3 regions of the Aliivibrio sp. SR45-2 genome follow, and region 3 is predicted to be linked to each of the others. Evidence: riboswitches for the same ligand, from Rfam matches in the RefSeq annotation. Region 3 holds a riboswitch; each other region holds the start of a gene.
What was found. Region 3 has a riboswitch for thiamine pyrophosphate ahead of thiC (phosphomethylpyrimidine synthase ThiC). Riboswitches for the same ligand answer to the same signal wherever they lie in the genome.

Region 1 (5,086 bases), on a different contig from region 3:
GACCCTACCCATTCACCAACGACTGCACCAATAGGCGCGACAACAACAGCAACACGGATACCCGACGCTAAGGCAGGTAAAGCCGCAGGTAAGCGAACGTATTTTAATAATTGCCATTTTGATGCCCCCATCGTGTGGGCTAAATCAAGATAACCACTTGGGGTATTTCGCAGCCCGTCATAACAACAGGTAGTCACAGGGAAAAAGATAATTAATGCCGCCATCACGACCTTTGATGCGATGCCATAACCCAACCACAACATCAGAATAGGCGCGATAGCAAAAACAGGGATCGCTTGGCTCGCAATTAAAATTGGCAATAACCAACGTCGAAGTGGATCAAACAACAGCATTTGAAGGGCAAATAACAACCCCATAGAAAGACCCAAGCCAAGACCAAGCAAGATCTCTTGAGCCGTTATCCATGAATGAGAAAGTAGCACATCGTATCGTTGTATTAATTTAGTAAAGACAGCCAATGGACTAGGTAAAATGAAGCTTGGTAAAGCAAAAACTATTACGATGAATTGCCATAATCCCAGAATAACCACCGCACTGATTAAGATTCTTATCATGGATTTCACGCTTTGTAGCATTGGTTTTGGCGTTACCTTTCCTATCGTTGCTGATGTCGAATTTATAAGGAATGATTTAGACATAATCGACCTCTAAGGTATCAATTATTTGTTGTTGAAGTGCAGCTAACTCCGCATCAATCTTTCGAGGTATCTGCGTACTAGGAACAGGTAAAGAGACCGCTGAAGCAGGTTGTCCTTGCATGATATAAACCACATCACTCAGTCTTAACGCTTCTTGTGGATCATGCGTGATCAATAAAACAGTTTTATCTGCTAGCACTTGAGCAGCAAGATCTTGCAGGCGATAACGAGTGACGGCATCTAGTGCAGAAAAGGGTTCATCCATTAATACCATTGGTTTGTCTTGCATTAATGTTCGAGCTAACGCCACACGCTGACGCATCCCGCCCGATAATTGTGACGGCATCGCAAACGCATGCTCTGTTAATCCAACTAACTCTAAAAGTTCATGCGCTCTGTGTTTATCCGAATTCGGTTTCGTTGAATTAAAGCGAGAGTTCGTTACAAACTTGTCGGCAAAGCAGACGTTATCTATTACGTTTAGCCACGGCATCAATAAATCTTGTTGCGCCATGTACGCAATATTGCCTTCTAATGCGTCTACGCCATCAATCGAAACATCCCCTGACCACACCACTTTATCGGTCAATAATCCGGCGAGATAACGCAATATCGACGTTTTTCCACAGCCACTCTTTCCTAATATGGCGGTCCATTTTCCTTTAGGAATCGTCATGTTTAGATTGAAAATAATAGGGTATTCGCTGTCTTTATATTGTAACGCCCCATTAGAAATGACGGCACCAATGCGATTATTCATCCCCATTACTCTGGAGTATGTAAAGCAAAAAAGTGATTCACAGGCCCATGTCCCTGACCAATATTCAGTTCATCGGCATGGATAATGGCTTGAGTAATGTATTGCTTACCTAATGCTACCGCAGCCAGTAGTTCATGACCTTGCGCTAAATACGAAGCAATCGCTGACGATAATGTACAGCCCGTGCCGTGTGTATTGCGAGTTTCAATTCGAGGTGTCGATAAACGTTCTATGGAATCAGATAAAATCAGTAAATCGGTACTGTTTTCATTCTTTTCTAAATGCCCGCCTTTCAGTAAGACTGATTTAGCACCTAATTGACGAAGTTCATCAATCATTGCAGTCATTTCAACTTCACTTTCGGGAACTTTAGCATTAATGAGTGCCGCCGCTTCAGGTAGGTTTGGCGTGATAACATCGGCAAGGGGAAGCAGTTCAGATTTAAGGCTTTCAATAGCAGAGGATTGCAGAAGAAGATCACCACTGGTTGCAACCATCACAGGATCAACCACTAAATAACGCGGTGTGTATTGCTTTATTTTTTTCGCAACAGAGCGGATGATATCAGAATCACTTAACATGCCGACTTTAACGGCGATAACATTCAAATCAGAGAAAACAGCATCCAGTTGCTGCTCAACAAATTCACTGCTGATTGGATAAATGCCCGTCACGCCTTGCGTATTTTGAGCCGTTAATGCGGTAATAACAGAACACGCATAACTGCCGGTTGCAGAAATCGCTTTAATGTCGGCTTGGATCCCTGCTGCGCCACCACTGTCAGACCCAGCAATGGTTAATACAATCGGTGTTGTTACAGATAATGTCGATAAAAGTGCGGTAGTGTGTAACGAAGGCATACTTATTTTCCCTAACTAACGGTCAGGAAAAACAGTCACATGAGATAAAGATACCGAGTAGGTGCTATCTCATTAAAAGAAATCGATCAGAGAGATCGTTTCAAGAAGACCATTAGTTCCCTACGTCAGTACTAACTGAATCAGGTTCAACGGGTTCGCTATTGCGATCTCAGCCTATTGGCTCCCCGACTAATGCCGTCATACTATCACTAATCGATTTGTAAATAGTATGCTTTTTTATGGGAATGCTAACTAGAGTTAACTAATTCTCAACCTATGAATTAAGTTTGGATACTAATTGAGCAACAATGGTTTTACGCATATCAGAAAGCTTAGGCGCTTCTCCGGCTTGCCATGGCAATGGACGCATTAGATTCATGGTTCTTAATCCAAAACGTGCCGTTAATAAACCAATCCCTAACCCCTGTGCTGCTCTGGTTGATAACTTACCGGCAAGGCCCGTTGATAACATATCAACACCAACGTCCGTCACCATTTCTGTTGCTCCGGCAAACGCCATGTTTTGCAGAACCATTTTAAACAAACGTAAACGGCCCCAATAGCCAAGTTCGACCCCATAAACTTGAGAAACTTGTTCGATTAATCGAATATTACGCCACGCTACTAATAACATATCCACCACAGCTAATGGACTTAATGCCACCATTAACGCTGATTCACCAGCATGCTTGCTGATTAAGGCTTTTGCTCGTTTATCTTGCTCGACCACAACCATGCTGTCGTACATTTCAAACACTTCAGCGTTGTTATGATGTGATTCAATGCTGTTCTGCCAACGAGAAAACTCGGCAGTATGAGTGGTTAGCCCTTTTTTAGCTAACGTTTCACAGAACGGTTTTGCTTGCCCAATACCATTGCCTTCCATCAATTCAGTGGCTTGATGTTGGATCTCGGCACGGTTTTTAAGTTTACGTAGCGTCCATAGTTCACGACCAATGGCCGTCACCCCCATTAACGCCGCTAAACTGATTAATCCCGCCCAACCCAATGATAAGAAATCGGCGGTTTGAATCGCGGTAATAACATGATCAACACTTTGCCATACTGTTAATCCAAGGAATCCACCAATCAGTATTTTAATACTCCAATGGGTTTTCTTTTTCACTAATGGCGTTTCAATATCAAGATCATCCAATTCACTTTCTTCTTCAATGGCTTGAGGAATAAAAGTTTGTGTTTCTTCGAACAGTTTTTGAGTATTCAGCGATTCTGTTGTCTGCTCATTTTCTGTAAATTGAGGCTCAGATTGAAATACGCGCTGTTTTTTTAATTCACTCATACTAATTTGTCTCCTAATAAAAACTGCATCGCCTTATCCATACGGATATGTTGTAGCGGTTTGTCAGTCTCACTTTCTAACGGTTGAAAACTCATGAAATTAAAAGGTTTTGTTTCCCAATACGCTTTACTTGGAATACGTTTAGGCACCTCACCCGGAAACATCATCATCGGTGTTTGATCGGCGGTGACCCCTGATATTGCAGAAAACAATTCACCGTCGTCCTCAATCATTCCCGCGGTGGTTGCTTGAATTGAGGCAATGCTCATGCACTCCATTTTAATGCCTTCGTAAGCGGTTTCTTGCCATGTTTGGTGGATCATTTGTTGCAACAGCGACACCATATTTGGGTGCTGTTCAGGCGTAACGTGATCTGCTTTGGTGGCAGCAAACAACACTTTATCTATCTTTGGTGAAAACAGACGTTTAAGCATTGAACTTTTGCCATACTGGAAACTACGCATCAACTGATCGACAGCCTGACGCATATCATTAAATGATTGTTCACCCGCATTTAACGGCTGTAAGCAGTCAACCAATACAATTTGACGATCAAAATGTCTAAAATGCTCGTTATAAAACTTTTTCACTACATGTTGTTGGTAGTGCTGATAACGTTTTTTAAGCACGGCGATATTTGAATCTTTCTTCGCTTTTGCCAACTCTTCTTCTGTGTATTTATGCAAAAACATAAAAGGAAAGAATTGCAAAACAGGCGCGCCTGCTAACTCACCCGGTAAAACGAATCGCCCCGGTTGCACCCAATGTAATCCTTTTGAATCCTTACAGGTATGAAGATATTGAGTAAACGCATCCGCAATATGCGCGAGCTGTTTTTCATCAACAGGCGCAAGAGGATCAAGCTGCTGAGCTTCTTTTAACCATTCTTCAGAAAGCACTTTTCTATGCCCAGTTAAATTCGCCTGCTGTTGCTTAGACCACTCAATATAATCCATATCTAATAACGGTAAATCCAATAACCATTCACCCGGATAATCGACAATATCCACATACAATGTTGCATTGTCTTTAAGGTGTTTTAGTATGCCTGATTTAGGTTTAAATTTGATGGCTAAACGAAGTTCACTCACATCACGAGTAGGCTCTGGCCATGTTGGTGGTTCTGATAATAATGACGCCATACCATCATCATAAGTGAAGCTTGGAATGGATAAGTTTGATTGCGGTATGCGTTTCGCCCCAATCATGCGACCTTCACGAGTCACTGACAATAAAGGCAACTTATCGCTTGAACCCGCATGCAAACATTGATTAACCAAAGAGGTAATAAATGCCGTCTTACCTGCGCGCGATAGCCCTGTAACCGCCAATTTGACGTGGCGATCCATGCTTCGGTTAACTAATTTATTCATTTCTTTGGTTAATCTGCTCATTCATATTTCTCTCTTTTCTATAAACAACAAATGGAGTGTACAGAACTGATTCTGAACACCCCATGAACAAGATAGTAATCCTATGTGTCATATCAATCTACATAAGTTATTGA
Region 2 (5,086 bases), on a different contig from region 3:
GTTGCAAAACTGGTAAAGCAAAGCATGAACACCAAGCCTGCAACATGCGGAAATTGTTGTTTTACTCTTGGCCATGCAACAACGTTAAATTTATTCCACCCAGTCAATCCTAGATGAGCAGAAAGCTGATGTTGCTCCATCGGTATACTGTCTAATGATTGTAAAAACAAACGAGTTGCAAAAGGATAATTAAAGAATACATGCGCGAGTAAAATGCCATTTAATCCATAAATAGAAAACGGCAATTTACCACCAAAAAATGCAAACACCTTAGCTAAGAGACCGCTGTTTCCATAAATAGCAAGTAAACCAAAAACCCCCACTAACACAGGCAAAACCAAGGTCGTCGCACACAACTTTAATAACAGACCGCGTCCTAAAAAAGAGCGACGAGATAGTGCATATGCTGTCGGAACCGCAAGTACCACACTAAACAACGTAGACAGGGTTGCTTGATAAAAACTAAATTTGGTTATATGAATATAATAAGGATCGGACCAAATTAAACTGACATTGATACTCGGTGACGCGATTAATAATGCACCAATAGCTCCGCCAACAAAAATAACAATCACAGCAGCGATCATATAGCCGGTATAGGGAATGGCATTTAAGGGATTCGTTTTCATCATGTTATCTATCTGTCCCAAAAAGAAACGTACGCATCATACGCTCTTTTCAGTGCATCGATTAAAAGATTAATGCGTGTTGCCATTCGCGAATCCACGACTTTCTTTGTTTCGCAATCTCCGCAGAACTAAATGACAACGCTTTAGTCGGAACCTTAAGGTCTTCAAACCCTTTAGGTAACGTAATATTAGTCACTGGATACATCCAATTTCCCGTTGGCATCGCTGATTGAAATTCCTTACTAAGAATAAAAGCTAAGAACTCATCAGCTAACGCATTATGCTGCGTATTTTTTACTTTCGCCGCCACTTCCACTTGCATGTAATGACCTTCTGAAAAATTAGCCGCTGCAAATCGATCGTCTTTTTCAGCAAGTAAATGGTATGCCGGAGACGTCGTATAAGACAAAACAAGATCAGATTCACCCTCTAAGAACATACTGTAAGCTTCTGACCAGCCTTTAGTGACGGTGACGGTTTTCTTTGCAAGTTGTTTCCATGCTTGAGCAACATCATCCCCATACACCGACTTCATCCATAACAATAAACCTTGGCCCGGTGTAGAGGTTCTTGGATCTTGATAAATAACGGTTAAATCATCTCGTTGTTCTACTAATTCTTTTAGACTCTTAGGTGGGTTCTTTACTTTTTCTTTGTTATATACGAAAGCAAAATAACCATAATCATAAGGAACAAAGGTCTTATCACTCCAACCATTAGGTATCGTCACTGAGTCCGTATTTACATTATGTTCAACCAGTAAACCCGTTACTTTCGCTTCTGCCATTAAATTATTATCGAGCCCTAAAACAATGTCCGCTTTTGAATTTCTCCCTTCTAAACGAAGACGATTCAAAATAGAAACGCCATCATCCAAAGCGACAAGATCAAGATTGCAGCCACACTGTTTTTCGAAAGCCGTTTTAATTGTTGGACCAGGGCCCCAATCGGCAGCAAAAGAATCATAGGTATAGACTGTTAGCGTTTCAGAAGCAGAAGCAGAAAAAGAAGAGAGAGAACTAACAGCTAAAGCGATAGGTAATGTTTTAAGTAGAGGGGATATATAACGTGTTTTCATTATGCGCTCTTTGTCCTTTTGAGCGACACAGGGTTAAGTTGATATACTCGATGAGAATGTCATCTCAATCCCTACGTCAGCATTATCTGATTCAGGTAGTACGGGTTTAAGTAAGCATTATCCAATGTTTACTAATCTCAGCTAGTCGCTCCCCGATGAGAGGCCATATTGTATGTGTGAATGCATTAATGAGCCAGAGGTTTATTAACTCTTCTGACGCTGATCATAACCCCATCGAGGAACAAGTCCCTGTTCTACACCTAGGTGATCCAATATACGAGCGACCATAAAATCGATTAAATCTTCAATCGATTTTGGTTGATGATAAAATCCAGGCGCAGCAGGCATTATCGTTGTCCCCATTTGAGATAGCTTCAACATGTTTTCTAAATGCAATGTAGAAAATGGCGTTTCTCTAACCACCATAATTAACTGACCGCGCTCTTTTAATACCACATCAGCAGCCCGTTCAATCAAATTATCTGAAATACCATGAGCAATAGAAGCGACGCTCCCTGCAGAGCATGGGCATACCACCATTTGTTTTGGTGCTGCCGACCCAGAAGCCACTGGAGAAAACCAATCTTCTTTACCGCACACAATTAACTTATCGGCATCACAACCTAAGTGTTCAACTAAGACCGCTTTCATTGCATCAGGACCACTTGGCAATTTTAAATTATGCTCGGTTGCCATCACAACTCTTGCTGCAGATGAGATAAGAAAATAAACTTGATAATCAGCAGCCAACAAACACTCCAATAGACGTAATCCATAAGGGGCACCAGAGGCACCAGTCATTGCTAAGGTGATTGTTTTCTGTTTTTTATACATCCTAAATAGCCTTTTGCTCTAATGCTGATAGTAATTTACCGTGAATGCCTTCAAAGCCACCATTACTCATGACTAGAATTTGATCACCTTCTTTTGCTTCAGCCACAATCATATCAACAAAAGCGTTAATCTCATGATGAGTATAGGCGGGTTGAACACATTGTTTAGCGACATCATCAACGGACCAAGAAATATTATCAGGTTGGAAAAGATACACCGAATCTGCGGCATGAAGCGAACCGGCTAAGGTGTCTTTATGAACCCCTAGTTTCATCGTACTAGAGCGAGGTTCTAATACTGCGATAATTTTATTATCACCCACTTTATTACGTAAACCGCTTAACGTTAGATCAATTGCAGTAGGGTGATGAGCAAAATCGTCATATACCGTAACCCCATTAACCTCACCTTTAAACTCTAATCGACGCTTAGTATTGATAAAGGAGCCCAATGCTTCACAAGCTAAATCTGGGGTAACGCCTACATGGCGAGCCGAAGCTACGACCATAAGAGCATTACTTACATTATGATCACCGACTAAATTCCAGTTTACCTGCCCAACATTTTCATCATTGAAATAAACGTCAAATTGGCTGCCGTCTTTCTTAAGTTTACTCGCTTTCCATTCTCCTTCTTCACCCGTAAATTCAATCTCACTCCAACATCCTTGCTCTAGTACTTCAGCTAAGGGTTTATCTTGTTTAGGGGCAAAAATACGACCACTACTAGGCACCGTTCTTATAAGATGATGGAACTGACGTTGAATTGCAGCAAGATCATCAAAAATATCAGCATGATCAAATTCCAGATTATTTAATACTAACGTTCGTGGACGGTAATGAACAAACTTAGAACGCTTGTCAAAAAAAGCACTGTCATATTCATCGGCTTCAACCACAAAAAACATGCTTTCACCTAATCGTGCCGATTCCCCAAAGTTACCAAGTACACCACCGACGAGAAAACCAGGTTTATATCCACACTCTTCTAAGACCCAGGCTAGCATGCTTGATGTCGTCGTCTTACCATGAGTTCCTGCAACAGCCAGTACCCAGCGATCTTGTAATAGGAACTCTTGCAACCATTGAGGTCCTGAAGTGTATTTTAAATTTTTATCTAAAACATACTCCACACATGGGTTACCACGACTCATCGCATTCCCAATGACAACAAGGTCTGGCGCAGGATCTAACTGACTAGGATCAAAGCCTTCAATGATCTCAATACCTTGAGATTCTAATAACGTACTCATTGGAGGGTAAACGTTCGCATCACTACCTGTAACCTTATGTCCAAGTTGACGAGCTAAAGTTGCGGCTCCTCCCATGAAGGTGCCACAGATGCCAAGGATATGAATATGCATAATAAAAACCGTCTTATATTAAATTAAGTGAGTAATCCCGTTCTCGAGTTACTTCAATACTCTTAAAAAGTTCTGTGCTATAGAATGAATTACAGTAAACAGTAACACAACCATTATAAAGATAAATTGCACTCGTTTTATATTGGATTATAAATTGTAACTGACCCCATCCACCGTTGATATCTAATAACATGAGAATAAAAGGAATAACCCATGTCAGAAATAAGAACTTTAGGTGAGTTTATCGTCGCTAAACAGCACGATTTCCCTCATGCAAGTGGAGAGTTGTCATCATTAATCGGTTCCATTAAATTGGCAGCCAAAATAGTAAACCGAGAAATAAATAAAGCAGGGCTGGTTGATATTACAGGGGCTTCTGGTGATGAAAATATTCAAGGTGAACAACAACAAAAATTAGATATCTACGCCAATGATAAATTTAAAGCCGCATTAGAGAATCGAGACCAAGTGTGTGGCGTCGCAAGTGAAGAGGAAGATGAAGCAGTTGCGTTTAATAAGGAACTGAATAAAAACGCAAAGTATGTCGTGTTAATGGATCCATTGGATGGTTCTTCAAATATCGATGTTAATGTTTCTGTCGGTACTATTTTCTCCATTTATCGTCGTATTTCACCAATTGGCTCACCGGCAACCGAAGAAGATTTTCTACAGCCAGGAAATAAACAAGTTGCTGCTGGTTATATTATTTATGGTTCTTCTACCATGCTGGTTTATACCACAGGGAACGGAGTTCACGGCTTTACTTACGATCCATCTCTTGGTGTCTTCTGTTTATCTCATGAAGACATGAAAATCCCACAAGATGGTAATATATACTCCATTAATGAAGGGAATTACATACGTTTCCCTGAAGGAGTGAAGCAATATTTAAAATATTGCCAAGAAATAAAACCTGCGGAAAATCGCCCATATACATCACGTTATATCGGATCTCTCGTTGCTGATTTCCATCGTAATCTACTAAAGGGAGGGATTTATCTGTACCCAAGTACTCAAGCTTACCCAAATGGAAAATTAAGATTACTTTATGAATGTAATCCAATGGCAATGTTAATTGAAGAGGCGGGAGGAAAAGCGACAAGTGGAGAAGAACGGATCTTAGATATTACTCCGACCGAATTACATCAACGTGTACCTTTCTTTGTTGGTTCAATCAATATG
Region 3 (5,086 bases):
TCCAACAGAATAGAAATTATCAATTAGTGATTGTTGCTGATCTTAAACCAACAGAGTTAAAACCGTTATTGCGTCAGTATGTTGCTAGTATTCAATTCGTTAATTCTGAACCTGTTGATTATGCCGCTGGTTACAAAGAACCATTTAAGCCTAGTTTTACAATGGCAGTTAATACCGAAAACAACAGTCACTATATTGCTCATTTTATTGCGAATAAGGCTGATGAGAATCAATTAGCAAAATCCTTGTTTATGGAAGATATGCTGCAACGCATTGTCTCTAAACGTTTGATGTCTTATGTACGTGAAGAGCTGAGCTTAGATTATGCGCCTTATACAGAAATCATAAACTCTGATGGTGAATTACGAAGTAATTGGATTGTTGGCGCTCAAGTTGCTCCAAAAAATGCGGAGCTTATTGAATCAGCGATAGACAAAGTGATTACTGATTTATTAAAAGGAGTGTCTGAGGAAGAAACCCGTTCTGCTGCAAAACAGTTAGTGGTTGATTTGTCTCCAATGAAAAATAACTCATCACAACAAGCCTGGTTATTTACGAGGTACACAATACATGGCTATGGAATTGATGCGTTATTGAATATTCAAAAGACGGCTGATTCCATAAATTCGCAAGAGATGACGGCGTTAATCCAGAGTACATTTGGGGAAGGTGTTCGTAAGTCTACATACTTAGCAACGCCAACGATTCGATAATGTCCTGTTTTTATTACTGAAATAAAAGTGTGATCTAGATCTTGTTTTTTAGAGGGTAAGCAGTACAATTCGCTGCTTAATTAATCTCTAAGGTTTTATAAAATGAATTACGATTTAGGTTCTGTTTATCTTGGTCAAATTGCTGCAAAGAACATGCTTAATGAAGCTATGTACGGTAAGCAACAACCAAGAAATAAAAAAACAGCAGTAACGAAAAAACTTTGGAAAGGATTCGAAAGCGTAAATACGAAAATGGCTATAATGATAAGTGGTTACACACCTGTAAGAACGTGGTGATAATAACGACTCATTGAAACTAAAAAAGACGCTTATTATTAAGCGTCTTTTTTATGTCTGCTCGTAAAGAACATACTAAAAAGCAGATAGATTAGCTTTTCATTAATTGAAAGCCAATAAAGCAGGCAGTGATGCTTAAGGTTACATTCAGTAAAATATTTAGACCCGCTTTGATTATTTCTCCTTGTTGCATCAAGATGACATTATCCATCGAGAATGTAGAGAACGTCGTTAGTGCTCCAAGAAATCCAAGCCCTATAATTGGACGCCAAGGCGCGGCTTCAATAATGCCTTGGTTAAGAGAAGACATTAATACACCCATGATAAGAGAGCCGACAATATTGACGGTTAAGGTTCCATACGGAAAGCCTTTACCTAATAGAACGACACAAAGTTCTGAGATCAAATAGCGGGCACAAGCCCCAAATGCGCCACCAAAAGCAATAAAGCCCAATAGCATAAATTGATTCATTGATACCTCGATTAAAATAGAAAGCTAGCTTATTAATAACATAGTTGGATATGAATTTTTATCAATATCTCTTTTAAATACAAAAATGGCAGTGATTACTTAATCATGCTTCTAATTGCAGCAGGTTGATTATAGTTTTATAGTATCAGCGTCGTAAGTTATTCTTTCACAGGAGCAAGATATGAAGTTATACCAAACCATTTTACTCGCATTAAATCCTGATGACAGTAAAGCACATAAGTTAATGGTTAAAGCAGGGGTTCTTGCAAAACAAAATGACGCAGAATTGCATGTCATTTTTGTAGAGGTCGGCATCGGTGATGTTAATTACATGGATGTTGAGCTAGAGCTAGAATCGAGCCATAACGCGTTAGAGTTTAAGCGAATAGAGCAGTTATCTATATTATCTAAAGAATCACCTTATCCTGTTCGCGCTGTACATATTGCTGATGGAAATATCGTAAAACACATCAGTGAGATTGGGGATAAAATCAATACCGATCTCGTGATCATTGGTTACCATAAAAGTAAAATTCACTGGGGGCGTACGCTTGGTGATGAAGTTTCTGATAAATTGAAATGTGATGTCATGATTGCTCAATAAGACATTCTTTACTTAGTCGAATCTGATACAAATCGCTAACAAAGCCGCATATTAATGTGGCTTTTTCTTTTTCTCGATATTTTATTATTTCTTCAATGGAATATTTGCTGTGATTTATTCCTTTCTTTATACTCCGCACTCGTTCAGTTTTTCACCAAGAACTTCTGAAAGAAACTTGTCGGAGTGCTTAGTACTTTTTTAAAGTACGAGCTGAGACCGCGTTGCGGGATCCGTAGAACCTGATCAGGCTAATACCTGCGAAGGGAACAAGAGATAATTTATCACTTAGTGCTGTCATATCATTGTAACTGCAAAGTGTCATTTTCAGCAGATACCTTGAATTAAGTAGACGATTTTTCTACTTTATATTTACGCACACTAAGAACCTCTTGCTACATAATCCGACAAGCAATTATCCTAATTATTACAAGGAATTTTGCTATGTCGTCAAGTCGTAAACAAGCGCGTTTGGATGCTAAATCAAACATTGAGTCGCTTTCTGTTCAACCTTATCCCAATTCAAAAAAAATCTATATCGACGGTTCTAGTCCTGATATTCGTGTTCCAATGCGTGAAATATCATTGGCTGATAGCTTAGTTGGTGGAACAAAAGAAAACCCAACACTGATACCAAACGAACCCATTCAAGTCTATGACACCTCTGGGGTCTATACCGACCCAAATTACGACATTGATGTTTACCAAGGGTTACCTAAATTACGCGAACGTTGGATAGAAGACCGCACTGATACTGAAGTGTTGAAAGGGGTAAGCTCTGTTTATTCTCAAGAACGCCTGTCTGATGAAACACTTGATGAACTTCGTTATGGCAATTTACCCACGATTCGACGAGCCAAACCTCAACAATGTGTGACGCAATTACACTATGCTCGCCAAGGTATCATTACCCCAGAAATGGAATACATCGCGATCCGTGAAAACATGGGTCGTCAAAAATTTGCAGATGAACAACTAAATCATCAGCATCCTGGCCACAGTTTTGGTGCCAACCTTCCAAAAGAAATTACCCCTGAATTTGTACGTAACGAAGTCGCCGAAGGGCGAGCCATTATTCCTGCCAATATCAACCACCCAGAAGCAGAGCCAATGATCATTGGTCGTAATTTTTTAATTAAAGTTAATGCCAATATTGGTAATTCTTCGGTCAGTTCGTCGATTGAAGAAGAAGTAGAGAAGCTGGTTTGGTCTACACGTTGGGGCGGTGATACGGTGATGGACTTATCGACAGGTCGTAATATTCACGAAACACGTGAATGGATCCTTCGTAATAGCCCAGTACCCATTGGCACGGTTCCGATGTACCAAGCACTAGAGAAAGTGAATGGCGTGGCAGAGAATCTAAACTGGGAAGTCATGCGAGATACCTTAATTGAGCAAGCGGAGCAGGGTGTAGATTACTTTACGATTCATGCCGGTTTACTGCTTCGTTATGTACCAATGACGGCGAAACGAGTGACAGGGATTGTTTCTCGTGGCGGTTCTATCATTGCAAAATGGTGTTTAGCGCATCATCAAGAAAGTTTCTTATATACGCATTTTCGTGAAATTTGTGAGATTTGTGCAAAGTACGATGTTTCTCTTTCTTTAGGGGATGGTTTACGTCCGGGCTCAATTGCGGATGCGAATGATGAAGCACAGTTTGCTGAATTGAGAACGCTCGGAGAGTTAACTAAAGTTGCTTGGGAATACGATGTTCAAGTGATTATTGAGGGGCCGGGTCATGTACCAATGCATATGATCAAAGAAAACATGGACGAGCAACTCAAGCACTGTCATGAAGCACCGTTCTATACATTAGGTCCATTAACGACTGACATTGCCCCTGGTTATGATCACATTACTTCGGGGATTGGTGCGGCCATGATTGGATGGTATGGCTGTGCAATGCTTTGTTATGTCACACCGAAAGAACATTTAGGCCTACCAAATAAAGAAGACGTTAAGATTGGTTTGATCACCTATAAATTAGCCGCTCATGCGGGTGATTTAGCCAAAGGTCATCCGGGTGCCCAAATTCGAGATAATGCCTTATCAAAAGCCCGTTTTGAATTCCGTTGGGAAGACCAGTTTAACCTCTCACTTGACCCAATAACTGCTCGTGAATTTCATGATGAAACACTGCCTCAAGAGTCAGGCAAGGTTGCTCACTTTTGTTCAATGTGCGGGCCTAAATTCTGTTCAATGAAAATATCACAAGAAGTTCGAGAGTATGCCAAAGACACAGAACAAGTGGAGTTAGACCGAGCGATTAATATCAAAATGCTCGATGACCCACTTGAAGGTATGCGCCAAAAATCAGCAGAGTTTAAGGCCTCTGGTTCTGAGTTGTACCATCCTGCTGTAGAGGCAGAACCCGTGAAAAGCTAACGACAGTTACCATTATTATTTTAATCATGAATGGTGGTGTTTCACGTGGAACACCACTCTGGAGATCAAACGATGTATTCTTTTCCTGCAATCGATAGAGAAAAGTTTGGCCTTTACCCGGTGGTAGATGATGTGTCATGGATAGAGACATTACTTAAAGTTAATGTTCAAACCATTCAATTACGAATTAAAAACCCGGAACAACCTGATTTAGAAAATCAGATCATTGAAGCGATTAGACTCGGTCGTGAATATGATGCTCAAGTCTTTATTAATGATTATTGGCAACTAGCAATAAAGCATGGCGCGTTTGGTATTCACCTTGGGCAAGAAGACATTGAAGTAGCGGATTTACTTGCCATCTCTGATGCCGGTATTTGTTTAGGATTATCTACTCACGATGACAGTGAGTTAATGACCGTTAAAGCATTGAACCCAAGTTACTTAGCTCTTGGTCATGTTTTCCCTACGCCGACCAAAGACATGCCATCAGAACCTCAAGGTTTAGTTAACTTAGCGAACAACAGAAAATTAGCGGGTGAAACACCAACCGTTGCTATCGGTGGTATTGATTTAACGGTGGCTGAGCAAGTGTGGCAAACCGGAGTTGAT

Region 1: another riboswitch for thiamine pyrophosphate. It lies ahead of thiD (bifunctional hydroxymethylpyrimidine kinase/phosphomethylpyrimidine kinase); the one in region 3 lies ahead of thiC (phosphomethylpyrimidine synthase ThiC).
Region 2: another riboswitch for thiamine pyrophosphate. It lies ahead of thiB (thiamine ABC transporter substrate binding subunit); the one in region 3 lies ahead of thiC (phosphomethylpyrimidine synthase ThiC).

Annotation. Positions count from the first base shown of each region.
Region 1 covers NZ_CAWPRC010000077.1:40,253-45,338, reverse strand. The annotation lists gene AACV33_RS03650 (ABC transporter permease) at 1-659, opposite strand, end outside; gene AACV33_RS03645 (ABC transporter ATP-binding protein) at 652-1,425, opposite strand; gene thiD (bifunctional hydroxymethylpyrimidine kinase/phosphomethylpyrimidine kinase) at 1,425-2,279, opposite strand; TPP riboswitch at 2,380-2,477, opposite strand; gene AACV33_RS03635 (YcjF family protein) at 2,554-3,579, opposite strand; gene AACV33_RS03630 (YcjX family protein) at 3,576-4,973, opposite strand.
Region 2 covers NZ_CAWPRC010000153.1:25,822-30,907, forward strand. The annotation lists gene thiP (thiamine/thiamine pyrophosphate ABC transporter permease ThiP) at 1-629, opposite strand, end outside; gene thiB (thiamine ABC transporter substrate binding subunit) at 691-1,707, opposite strand; TPP riboswitch at 1,759-1,872, opposite strand; gene AACV33_RS10775 (flavin prenyltransferase UbiX) at 1,912-2,541, opposite strand; gene mpl (UDP-N-acetylmuramate:L-alanyl-gamma-D-glutamyl-meso-diaminopimelate ligase) at 2,543-3,904, opposite strand; gene fbp (class 1 fructose-bisphosphatase) at 4,118-5,086, shown strand, end outside.
Region 3 covers NZ_CAWPRC010000227.1:74,913-79,998, forward strand. The annotation lists gene AACV33_RS21380 (M16 family metallopeptidase) at 1-713, shown strand, start outside; gene AACV33_RS21385 (hypothetical protein) at 816-1,010, shown strand; gene crcB (fluoride efflux transporter CrcB) at 1,102-1,482, opposite strand; gene AACV33_RS21395 (universal stress protein) at 1,664-2,086, shown strand; TPP riboswitch at 2,256-2,369, shown strand; gene thiC (phosphomethylpyrimidine synthase ThiC) at 2,528-4,474, shown strand; partial or broken gene thiE (thiamine phosphate synthase) at 4,553-5,086, shown strand, end outside.